Regions from separate parts of the Planococcus sp. SSTMD024 genome, predicted to be linked through region 1. Evidence: riboswitches for the same ligand, from Rfam matches in the RefSeq annotation. Region 1 holds a riboswitch; each other region holds the start of a gene.
The links. A riboswitch is a leader RNA that binds a small molecule or an ion and turns the genes downstream of it on or off. The one in region 1 is predicted to bind cobalamin.
Positions count from the first base shown of each region.

Region 2: another riboswitch for cobalamin. It lies ahead of AB9R92_RS09680 (acyl-CoA thioesterase); the one in region 1 lies ahead of AB9R92_RS12375 (hypothetical protein).
Region 3: another riboswitch for cobalamin. It lies ahead of AB9R92_RS07690 (hypothetical protein); the one in region 1 lies ahead of AB9R92_RS12375 (hypothetical protein).

Region 1 is NZ_JBGGNS010000022.1:716,699-719,976, forward strand. It holds gene argS (arginine--tRNA ligase) at 1-949, shown strand, start outside; cobalamin riboswitch at 994-1,177, shown strand; gene AB9R92_RS12375 (hypothetical protein) at 1,267-1,533, shown strand; gene AB9R92_RS12380 (ABC transporter substrate-binding protein) at 1,718-2,695, shown strand; gene AB9R92_RS12385 (FecCD family ABC transporter permease) at 2,688-3,278, shown strand, end outside.
Region 2 is NZ_JBGGNS010000022.1:165,264-168,541, reverse strand. It holds gene AB9R92_RS09685 (ribonucleoside-diphosphate reductase subunit alpha) at 1-1,058, opposite strand, end outside; gene AB9R92_RS09680 (acyl-CoA thioesterase) at 1,061-1,549, opposite strand; cobalamin riboswitch at 1,687-1,865, opposite strand; gene AB9R92_RS09675 (DUF3934 domain-containing protein) at 2,962-3,150, opposite strand; gene AB9R92_RS09670 (glutathione peroxidase) at 3,222-3,278, opposite strand, start outside.
Region 3 is NZ_JBGGNS010000021.1:120,574-123,851, reverse strand. It holds gene AB9R92_RS07695 (ABC transporter substrate-binding protein) at 1-881, opposite strand, end outside; gene AB9R92_RS07690 (hypothetical protein) at 878-1,420, opposite strand; cobalamin riboswitch at 1,588-1,767, opposite strand; gene AB9R92_RS07685 (ferritin) at 2,317-2,814, shown strand; gene AB9R92_RS07680 (alpha/beta family hydrolase) at 2,874-3,278, opposite strand, start outside.

The DNA of each region.
Region 1 (3,278 bases):
AGTGGAGCTGGCGAAACTGCAGAAAGACTTGGCCGATTTCCGTGTCCATTTCGATGTGTGGTATTCGGAAACCTCCCTTTACGAAAACGGCAAGATCGACGCAGCCTTGAAAAAACTGCGGGACAACGGCCATATTTACGAAGAAGACGGCGCGACTTGGTTCCGCTCGACGACATTCGGCGACGATAAAGACCGCGTGCTCATTAAAAACGACGGCACGTACACATATTTGACGCCGGATATCGCTTACCATGAAGATAAAATCCAGCGCGGCTTCGACAAACTCATCAATATTTGGGGAGCTGACCATCACGGCTACATCCCGCGCATGAAAGCGGCGATCGAAGCGCTCGGTTATGACCGCGATACGCTTGAAGTGAGCATTATTCAAATGGTGCAATTGTATAAAGACGGCGAAAAGATGAAAATGAGCAAACGTACCGGCAAAGCCGTCACGATGCGCGAATTGGTTGAATTGGTAGGGCTTGACGCTGTCCGTTATTTCTTTGCGATGCGCTCGGGTGATTCGCATATGGATTTCGACCTGGACTTGGCCGTTTCCCAGTCCAACGAAAACCCTGTTTATTATTCCCAGTACGCACATGCGCGCATCTGCTCGATCTTGCGCCAGGCAGCGGAGCAAAACTTCACCGCTTCAATTGACCATCTGGAGCTGTTGACGGACGAAAAGGAAATCGAAGTACTGAAGAAAATCGGCGATTTCCCGCAAGTGATTGCTGACGCTGCAAAACTCCGTGCGCCTCACCGCGTCACGACGTATATCCATGAATTGGCCTCGAACTTCCACAGTTTCTATAACGCCAACAAAGTACTCGATGCCAGCAATGAAGAATTGACGCGTGCACGCCTTGCCCTGATCGAAGGGGTTAAGACGACACTCGCAAACGCCTTGAAGACAGTCGGCGTCCAAGCACCTGAAAAAATGTAGAAGACAATTAGAACTTTCGGTGTATAATGGAGTCATCAAATAAACTGAATAGCAATCATGAAGGTGCTTATGTCTAAGAACATGAGTTAAAAGGGAAGCCGGTGCGATTCCGGCGCGGTCCCGCCACTGTATGTGAGAGCGAACTGCAACAAAGCCACTGGAAATTCCGGGAAGGCGCAGCGAGCGATGATCACAAGCCAGGAGACCTGCCTTCATGAACACCGAACCGAAAGCTTGCGAGGACAGGCCGGACGCGCAAGCTTTTTTGCGAACCGTCCTGTAAATCCCCCGCAGTTTCACTGCAGGGGATTTTTTTAATGAAATGTGCAAGCGCCCGTGTAGATTCGACAGGCATAAGACGATCCGGCGAAGCGGCGCTCTTTGCCGCACAGCCGGAATGGCTTATGACCCCGAGGAGTTGGGCACTGGAACTAGACAAGAAGAAATGTGGAAGCGGCCGTTATGCCTCGACAGGCGTAAGACGGATACCCGAAGTGGCGTTTTTCAGCCGCACAGGGCAGTCGGCTTACGACCCGAGAGGCAGGCCGCTGGAGCTAGACAATAAGAAAAGCGAAAGCATCTAAGAGCGGAAGCTAAGCTAAGTGCGCGACGTCCTGTCGCAACGCTTAGCTGACTCACATCCTATGAGCCCCCGACAGGCATAAGACGATCCGGCGAAGTGGCGCTCTTTGCCGCCCAGCCTGAGTGTTGCTTATGACCCGAGCGAGCGCTTGGTAGGGAAAATACAAAACATCAGGAGGAATAAACATGAAAAATAGATGGAAATTTGGGACAGCTGCAGGAATGGCCGCCATTGTACTGGCTGGATGCGGCGACGGTGCGGCGCCTGTCGAAGATCAAGATGTAGAAACACCGGCTGAACCGCCTTCGGAAGTAGCGGAAGCGGAATTTCCGGTCACCTTAGTCGACGCCATGGGCGATGAAGTGGTCATTGAAGAAGAACCGGAATCTTTCGTTTCGATGATTCCTTCCAATACGGAAATCGCTTATGAACTTGGGCTGGGCGAAAAAATGGTTGGCGTTTCGGATTTCGACAATTACCCGGAAGAAGCAGCGGATCTTGAAAAGATCGGCGGCCAGGAATTCAATGTAGAAAAAATCATCAGCCTGCAGCCGGATGTCGTTTTGGCCCATGAATCAGGGCTCGGCATGGGAACTGAAGGATATCAGCAGCTGCGTGATGCCGGATTGAATGTCTTTGTCGTGGAAAATGCAGAAACATTTGACGAAGTATATGAAACGATTTCCGTTATCGGCCAAGTGTCAGGCGCAGTGGAGGCAGCAGACGGGTTAATCGAGGAAATGGAAACGCAAGTCGCGGAAGTTGAAGAACTGGCGGCTGGTGTCGATGAATCCAAATCGGTCTTCGTGGAGATCGGCAGCGAACCGGAACTCTATACAGCCGGCACGGGTACGTTCATCCACGAAATGCTGACAATGATTCAAGCGGAAAATGTCGCAGGGGGGCAGGAAGGCTGGATCAGCATGGATTCGGAAGCAGTCGTTGCGGCAAACCCTGACATCATCATCACGACAGAAGGCGGTTATATCGAAAATGCTGCTGAACTGATTAAAGAGCGCAGCGGTTATGCCGATGTGACGGCTGTTCAGGAAGATGCCATTCATGAACTGAATCCCGATACCGTCACTCGCCCAGGCCCGCGTTTGACGGAAGGCTTGATGACGTTGGCAGAAGTGATTTATCCGGAGACCTTCGGTGAGTAAATCTGTACTCGCCTACGTGGTCTCCCTGGTGTTATTGGGCGGGGCAGTAGTGCTTGGCGTAACGGTCGGAACGGTGCCGATTTCACCGGCGGTTATCTGGAATCCTTCTTCGGACGAAGCGGCGGCGAATATTTTATGGAATATCCGCATGCCGCGTGTGGTGCTTGCGGGACTGGTCGGTGCGGCACTTGCGATTGCGGGCGCAGCTTTTCAAGGCTTGCTGAAAAACCCGCTCGCTGATCCATATACTTTGGGAGTGTCGTCCGGTGCCGCTGTCGGTGCCGTGATGACGCTTTTTTTCGGCATCTCCATCCCATTTCTCGGTCTGTTCACATTGCCGGTCATCAGCATGATCGGCGCTTTGATCACGATGCTCGCCGTCATGGGCTTTGCACGGCTTGTCGACCGCTCGATGAAGATGGAAACGGTTATTTTGACCGGCATCATCTTCAGTTCATTCCTGGGGTCGATCATGTCTTTGATGATCGCATTGACCGGGGAAGAACTGCGGCAGATCATCGGCTGGCTGCTTGGCAGCGTGTCGATGCGCGGTTGGCCCTATGTCCAGATGGCGCTGCCGTTT
Region 2 (3,278 bases), 550 kb from region 1:
TCAGTGAAGTATTTATGATCGGTTTCGTCGTAGAAGTCTTCGAGGCCGAGCAAATTGCCCTGCTCGTCTTTCCAGGCCATCACTTGCTTGACTTCGTGCGGGCAGAACGTGTGCCATTCGCCGATGCTGCGCCCGTTTTCGTCTGTTTCCTGCAGCTTTTTCATGAACAAATCAGGAATCGACACGCCGGTGAAAATATCGTGCGCTTTTCGACGCTCATCGCCATTGTTCGTTTTCAAATCCAGGAAGCCGTTCATAATGTCTTTATGGAAGACATCCAAATAAACCGCCACTGCGCCTTGGCGCTGGCCGAGCTGGTCGACACTGACGGCTGTGTCATTAAGCAGCCGGATCCACGGGATGACGCCGGATGAATTGCCTTTGAATTTGCGGATGTCCGAACCGAGTGCGCGCACTTTTCCGTAATAAACGCCGAGGCCGCCGCCGTCTTTGCTGAGGCGCGCGACATCCCAGTTGTTTTGGTAGATGCCGTCAAGCGAATCTGCCACCGTGTCGATAAAACACGAAGACATTTGACCGAAGCTTTTCCCGGCATTCGACAAAGTGGGTGTCGCCACTGTCATATACAAGTTGCTCATCGCCCAATAGGCTTCTTTGACGAGTTCCAGGCGCCTCACTTTCGGTTCTTTTTGCATCAAAGTCATGGCGATAATGAGAAAGCGCTCTTGCGGCAATTCCCACACACGCCCATCATAGTCTTTTGCCAAATAACGGTCCGCCAGCAAAAACAAGCCGATGTAATTGAACAATTCGTCGCGTTCGGGTGCAATTTCGCGGCCCAACAGGCGAATTTCGCCCTCGGAATAAGCTTCGAGCAAGTCTTTCGAATAAATGCCAAGGCGGCTCAGCCCGTGAATCAATCCGTAGAAGTCATCGTATTTATTCGCCGCGCTGTAGCCGCGCGTTTGTGCCGCTTGCTCGTATAATTTCTCCAAATACAACCCTGCCGCCTCAAACGTCCAATGCGGTTCGTCCATCGACACCCGGTCAAGTGCATCCTGTATTTTTCTATCGCGTTCTACTGCTCCTAAAGTCATTGTTAACACAGCTCCTTTGCGTATTCGTTTGCGATCATTCGGCGTTCTTTCCGTTCTTGTGCATTCTCAAACAGTCGTTTCTCATTTTCCGTTTCCGGCACTACGCTCGCGACCGGTGTCGGACGGCCTTCTGCATCCACAGCGACCATCGTTAAGATTGAGGTAGTCGTCAAGCTGCACGTACCGCTTTCGATGTGCTGGCATTCCGCTTTGACGTATACTTCCATCGAGGTCCGGCCGGTCGAGATGACGACGCCTTCTAATGTCAGGATGTCGCCGACTTTCGCCGAGGACAGGAAATTGACGTTGTCGATCGACGCGGTCACGACCGCACGCCGGCTATGCTTCATCGCCGCAATGGCTGCGATTTCGTCGATATACGCAAGCACCGTGCCCCCAAAAATTGTGCCCATATGGTTGGTATCCGGCGGCAAGACGAGCCGGGACTGGATGGTCCTGGATACGCCGGCCGGAAGTTGTTCTCTATGCATGCTGACTTCCTCCTTTTTAAAAACACAAAAGCCCCCACTCTCCGGAGAGAATGGGGGCATAAACGCAAGTTAATGAAGTGGGCATACTTGGGCCGCACAAACCAAACCTTTGTCATCCTTCCCAATTCCCGGAGAAGTGCAAAACGACAACAAAGGCAGGTCTCCTGGCTCGCGCGTCACTCTCCCCATGCCCTTCCCGTCCATTGGACAGTGGGATTTCATGGTTCGTCTGCGCTTACAGTTGCGGGAACAGCTCCGGGATTTCACCGGATTCCCTATTCAGCCCATATTGGGCACCTTTGTTGCGGTATCACTATATATGGTGTTGAATTTTTACATCATCACCAAATCTTGTAGTTTCACTATAGACCAGTTCGAATTTCGCCGCAAGGATTTTCTCGAACTTCGTGAAGAAAGTGATAAAGGGTCTAGTGGCGGGCAGGTTTTTCGTACAAACCTTTCAATTGGTAGTTATTTTTTGATACGCGGTTCTGCGATTTTCCTTGTTTGCGTAAAAATAGTGAGAGCTTTCTTGTGGAACAGTTTTGGCAGTTGGTTTGTGCTTCAGCTTGGCAGTCGCCGCCGGGCTTTGGGTTAGCCTTTCGCAATAAGCCAGGAAGAGCACCTGTCTTATCGCTTCGGCTCACCCCTTTGCGCTCGGCGGCTTAGAGACCTTATTGATCTTTGTGTGTTTAATCGGATCTACTTCTTTAGTTAGTTACCGGCTAGCGGGGGAATCGCTTCCCGAGGACAGGCTTCGGTGAAGATGGTGAGAGCTTTCTTGTGGAACAGTTTTGGCAGTTGGTTTGTGCTTCAGCTTGGCAGTCGCCGCCGGGCTTTGGGTTAGCCTTTCGCAATAAGCCAGGAAGAGCACCTGTCTTATCGCTTTGGCTCACCCCTTTGCGCTCGGCGGCTTAGAGACTCCATTGGTCTTTATGTGTTTAATTAGATCTACTTCTTTAGTTAGTTACCGGCTAGTGGGGGAATCGCTTCCCGGGGACAGGCTTCGGTGAAGATGGCGAGAGCTTTCTTGTGGAACAGTTTTGGCGGTTGGTTTGTGCTTCAGCTTGGTAGTCGCCGACCTGCTTTGGGTTGGCCTTTCGCAATAAGCCAGGGAGAGCGCCTGTCTTGTTGCGTCGGCTCACCCTTGTCGCTGGCCGGCTGAGAGATTTCGTTGATCAGTGCGTATTTAATTAGATCTGCTTTTTTAGTTAGTTGCCGGCTAATGGAGGAATCGCTTCCTGAGGCACGCATCGGCAAGATAGATAGAGTTGATCCTGAAGCTTGGTGTGTGCTTCAAATTAGTTTTCAGCGCTTTGATTAGCGTAGCTCGCAACAAAATCCCCACCATTATCCGCCCTTTCTATTTCCCGGGAAATAAAAAGGCCGCGCAATTACCTGCGCGGCTTTTGTTATCCATCGACCCATTCAGATTCAGCTTCTGGCTGTTTTCCTTTTTGGTTCGTGGCTTCTTTATTGTCTTTGCTTGTATACGGCTTGAAACTTTTGGCTTTGTTTTTGCCTTTTTCCCAACGGTTCCAGCCTTTCTTGCCGGTTCCTTGGCCTACGCCGCTTTTCGATTTAGCTTTCGCTTTGCCCATTTCTTTCACTCCCGTTCACTCATCGTGACGTTCAGCTTACCACATCCCGCCGCTTTCGTGAACAAAGGTGTTTAGGCGCTGAGCACTTTCTGGATGTCTTTGTGCATCGAATCAGGTGTATCTTTCGG
Region 3 (3,278 bases), on a different contig from region 1:
ATGTCGGAATCGATGAAATGCACTTCGTCGTTCTCGATGGCGTCCACATCCGACCAGCTGTCGCGCGCTTCGATATCACCGACGGCATCTTCGACATAAGAAACGGTCGTCAAGATGACTTCTGGATCGCGGGTGATGACTTCTTCTTCGGAGATACTCGGCCATCCTTCAAGATCTTCAAAGGCATTGGTTACTTGGGCGTGGTCAAGGATTTCCTGCATGAATGTCGACTTGCCGGTCGTGTAGATTTCAGGAGACGGGCTGATTTCCACGTACACTTCTTTTTGCTCGTCAACCGCGGCAAGGCGTTCCTGGACATCTTCGATTTGCGTTTGGATGCCTTCGATCACTTCAGCGCCTTTTTCTTCTTTCGCAAGAACAGAGGCGATTTGTTCGATATCACCGTAGACTTCGTCGAATGAAGTGGCCGATTCGATGACGAATACCGGAATATCGGCGTCTTCAAGTTGCGCTAGCGCAGGCGGTGCTTCGCCGGTTGAATAAGCCAAAACGACATCCGGGTCGAGCTGGATGATTTTCTCGGCATTGAATTCGACTGAATCACTGACACGTTCGATGTCTTGTGCGGCTTCCGGGTAGTTGTCAAAGTCCGTGACGCCGACCAATTGATCGCCGGCATCGAGTGCGAAGACGATTTCGGTATTGCTCGGGATAAGCGAGACGATCGTTTCAGGCGCTTGTTCGAATTCGATTTCTTCGCCGCGGTCATCGGTGACGGTGTACGGAGCGTCACTTGACGTTTCAGTGGACGTTTCTTCGGTTGTTTCTTCCGTTGCGGGTGCTTCGGCAGCCTCATCCTGGCAAGCACCGAGTGTTAAAGCGAGTGGAATGCTGAGTAAGAGAAATGATTTGATTTTCACGAGTGAGTCTCCTTTTTCTTCATGCGTTTTGTTGGATAGGATTTGCTGACGAACGGGATTTCATTGACGCCGTGCTGCTTATTGGCATAGACGGCCATGACAAAAAAGACATTGGCGAGCAGGTTGGCATAGTCCATCAAATGCTCCGGCACTTCGCGCTCAAGCGTCACATGGTGCAGGGCGCGGACGGATTTTTTCGCTTCGCTGCGGCAGACGTGGAGAATGCACGCACCGTGCGTTCCTTGCGGCAGGACGAACTGGTCAATTTCTTCTTTCACTTCTGCGACGTAGCGGTCGTACAAGTTACTGAGATCGGCGAGGTCTTGTTCGGTAATGGCGAGTTTCCCGCGTACCGAGCCGTTCAAGTGATAGACCATCGGCTGCAGGTAGCGCAAATCATCGATGATTTGAGGGACATCGTTGACCGCGATGGCTTCGCCGATCCGCGTCGTCAAGGAATCGGTGCGGATCTCGAAATCGACCGTCGAAGCGCTTTCCCTCATAAACGGATAGCACAAATAGCGCATGTCTTTTTTCATTTGTTCACCTCCTGGATAGAATCCGTAAATATCAGCAGACGTATCGCTTTCTAAAAGAGACAAAAAAAGCCACTCTCAACGAAGAGAGTGGCACGATTGCGAATATCCAGCACAAAGCTGTCCATAGGAAAAAGTTGCCGTAGATCCTCTTATCTTCCGAAGAGCAAAAATACGTTCAGAAAAAGGTAGGTCTCCTGGCTTGTGCATCGCTTTACTCTAAGGCCTTCCCGGGTCTCCCCAGTGGCATCTCTTATTTCATACGCACTTACAGTTGCGGAAACAGCTCCGGATTTCCACCGGATTCCCTGTTACGCTGACGAATCAGCACCTTTTCCCTGCATGATTATTTACTTAGTTTCAGTGTAGCATTTTTGAGGTGAATTTAGGAGAGCATTGTAGAAATGTTATTTGCTTGAATGAAGGCATGTATTTGATTCGCCGCGCCGGCCGCTTTGGGCATGGCTCCCGCACTGAGCCGGGGAGGGCGCCCGTCTCATCGCTTCGCCTAGCCCTTGGACGCGGCGTCGCTGGGGTTGTTCATTGTGAAAAGAGGATGATTTATTTAAACTCCACTGTTTGAAAGATATAGGCGAGTGGAATGCTCCCAGCGCTGCGCACTGAGTCGCAGTGTCTGGTTTATTATAGGATATAAAATTGATCTTGTTGGAATGAAGATATTGTATGAAATCATCGCGCCGGCCGCTTTGGGCATGGCTCCTGCACTGAGCCGGGGAGGGCGCCCGTCTCATCGCTTCGCCTAGCCCTTGGACGCGGCGTCGCTTGATAGTTCATTGTGAAGTGTATTGACAATTTTATTTCCTATCAAACTCCTATTGAATTGCTTAATCAATGAACGTGTTATAATACCGCTAAATAGAGTAGAGGAGGAATTCAACATGCTACCAACAAATTTGACGGAAGCCTTGAACGATCAATTCAATAACGAACTTCAAGCTGCACATGCGTACACAGCGATGGCGTCATATTTTTCGGAAAAAGGGTATCATGGATTTGCCAATTTCTATTTAGTCCAATCACGAGAAGAACATGTTCACGCGATGAAATTCTATCATTACTTGGTGACGATGGATGAACAACCCGTACTCCAGGCGTTAACGGAACCGAGAAACGAATATACCAGTGCTCTGGATGTTGTAGAAGCTTCACTGGCGCAGGAAAAGTCAGTCACGGCAAACATATATAAACTGGTAAGCATGGCGGATGAACTGCAGGAACATGCTACGCTTTCATTTTTGGATTGGTTCATCGAAGAACAAATGGAAGAAGAAAAAATGTTCCGGGACATGATCATTCGCATAAGAGGCATCGAAGAAGGCGGCGAGTATTTCCTGAAAATGGACGACGAGTTCGCTTCAAGAAAACTAGAAGATTAATATGATCGTAAAAAAAAGCACACAGCTTATTGTGTGCTTTTTTTATAATTTTTAATTTATCATGATTCACTTTGACTTAAGGAATGATCATTTTCGAACCACTCAACAATTAAATCGATGATGATTTCTTGTTGTTCACTAACGGTAATCTGGGCCTCATTGTCGCCGGACTGACTGCCATATACGCCGAAATACGCGTGGTTTCCGCCTGGGATTTCAATGAAATCTGTTGTTTCCGGCAAGTTCGGGCTGTTTTCCTTAATCTTTTCAGGTGTACTTAAGCCGTCTTGTGAACCGCTGATGGATAGAACGGGTAAGTTGGATTCACTCAAATAGTCATTGCTTGCTGCGTATGCCCCAAGCAATATGAGCCCGCTTACGCGATCTAACTGCTGATCGGCATACATAGCGGCTGCTGCGCCTCCCATTGAATGGCCCGAAACATACCACTCGATGCTGTCGTC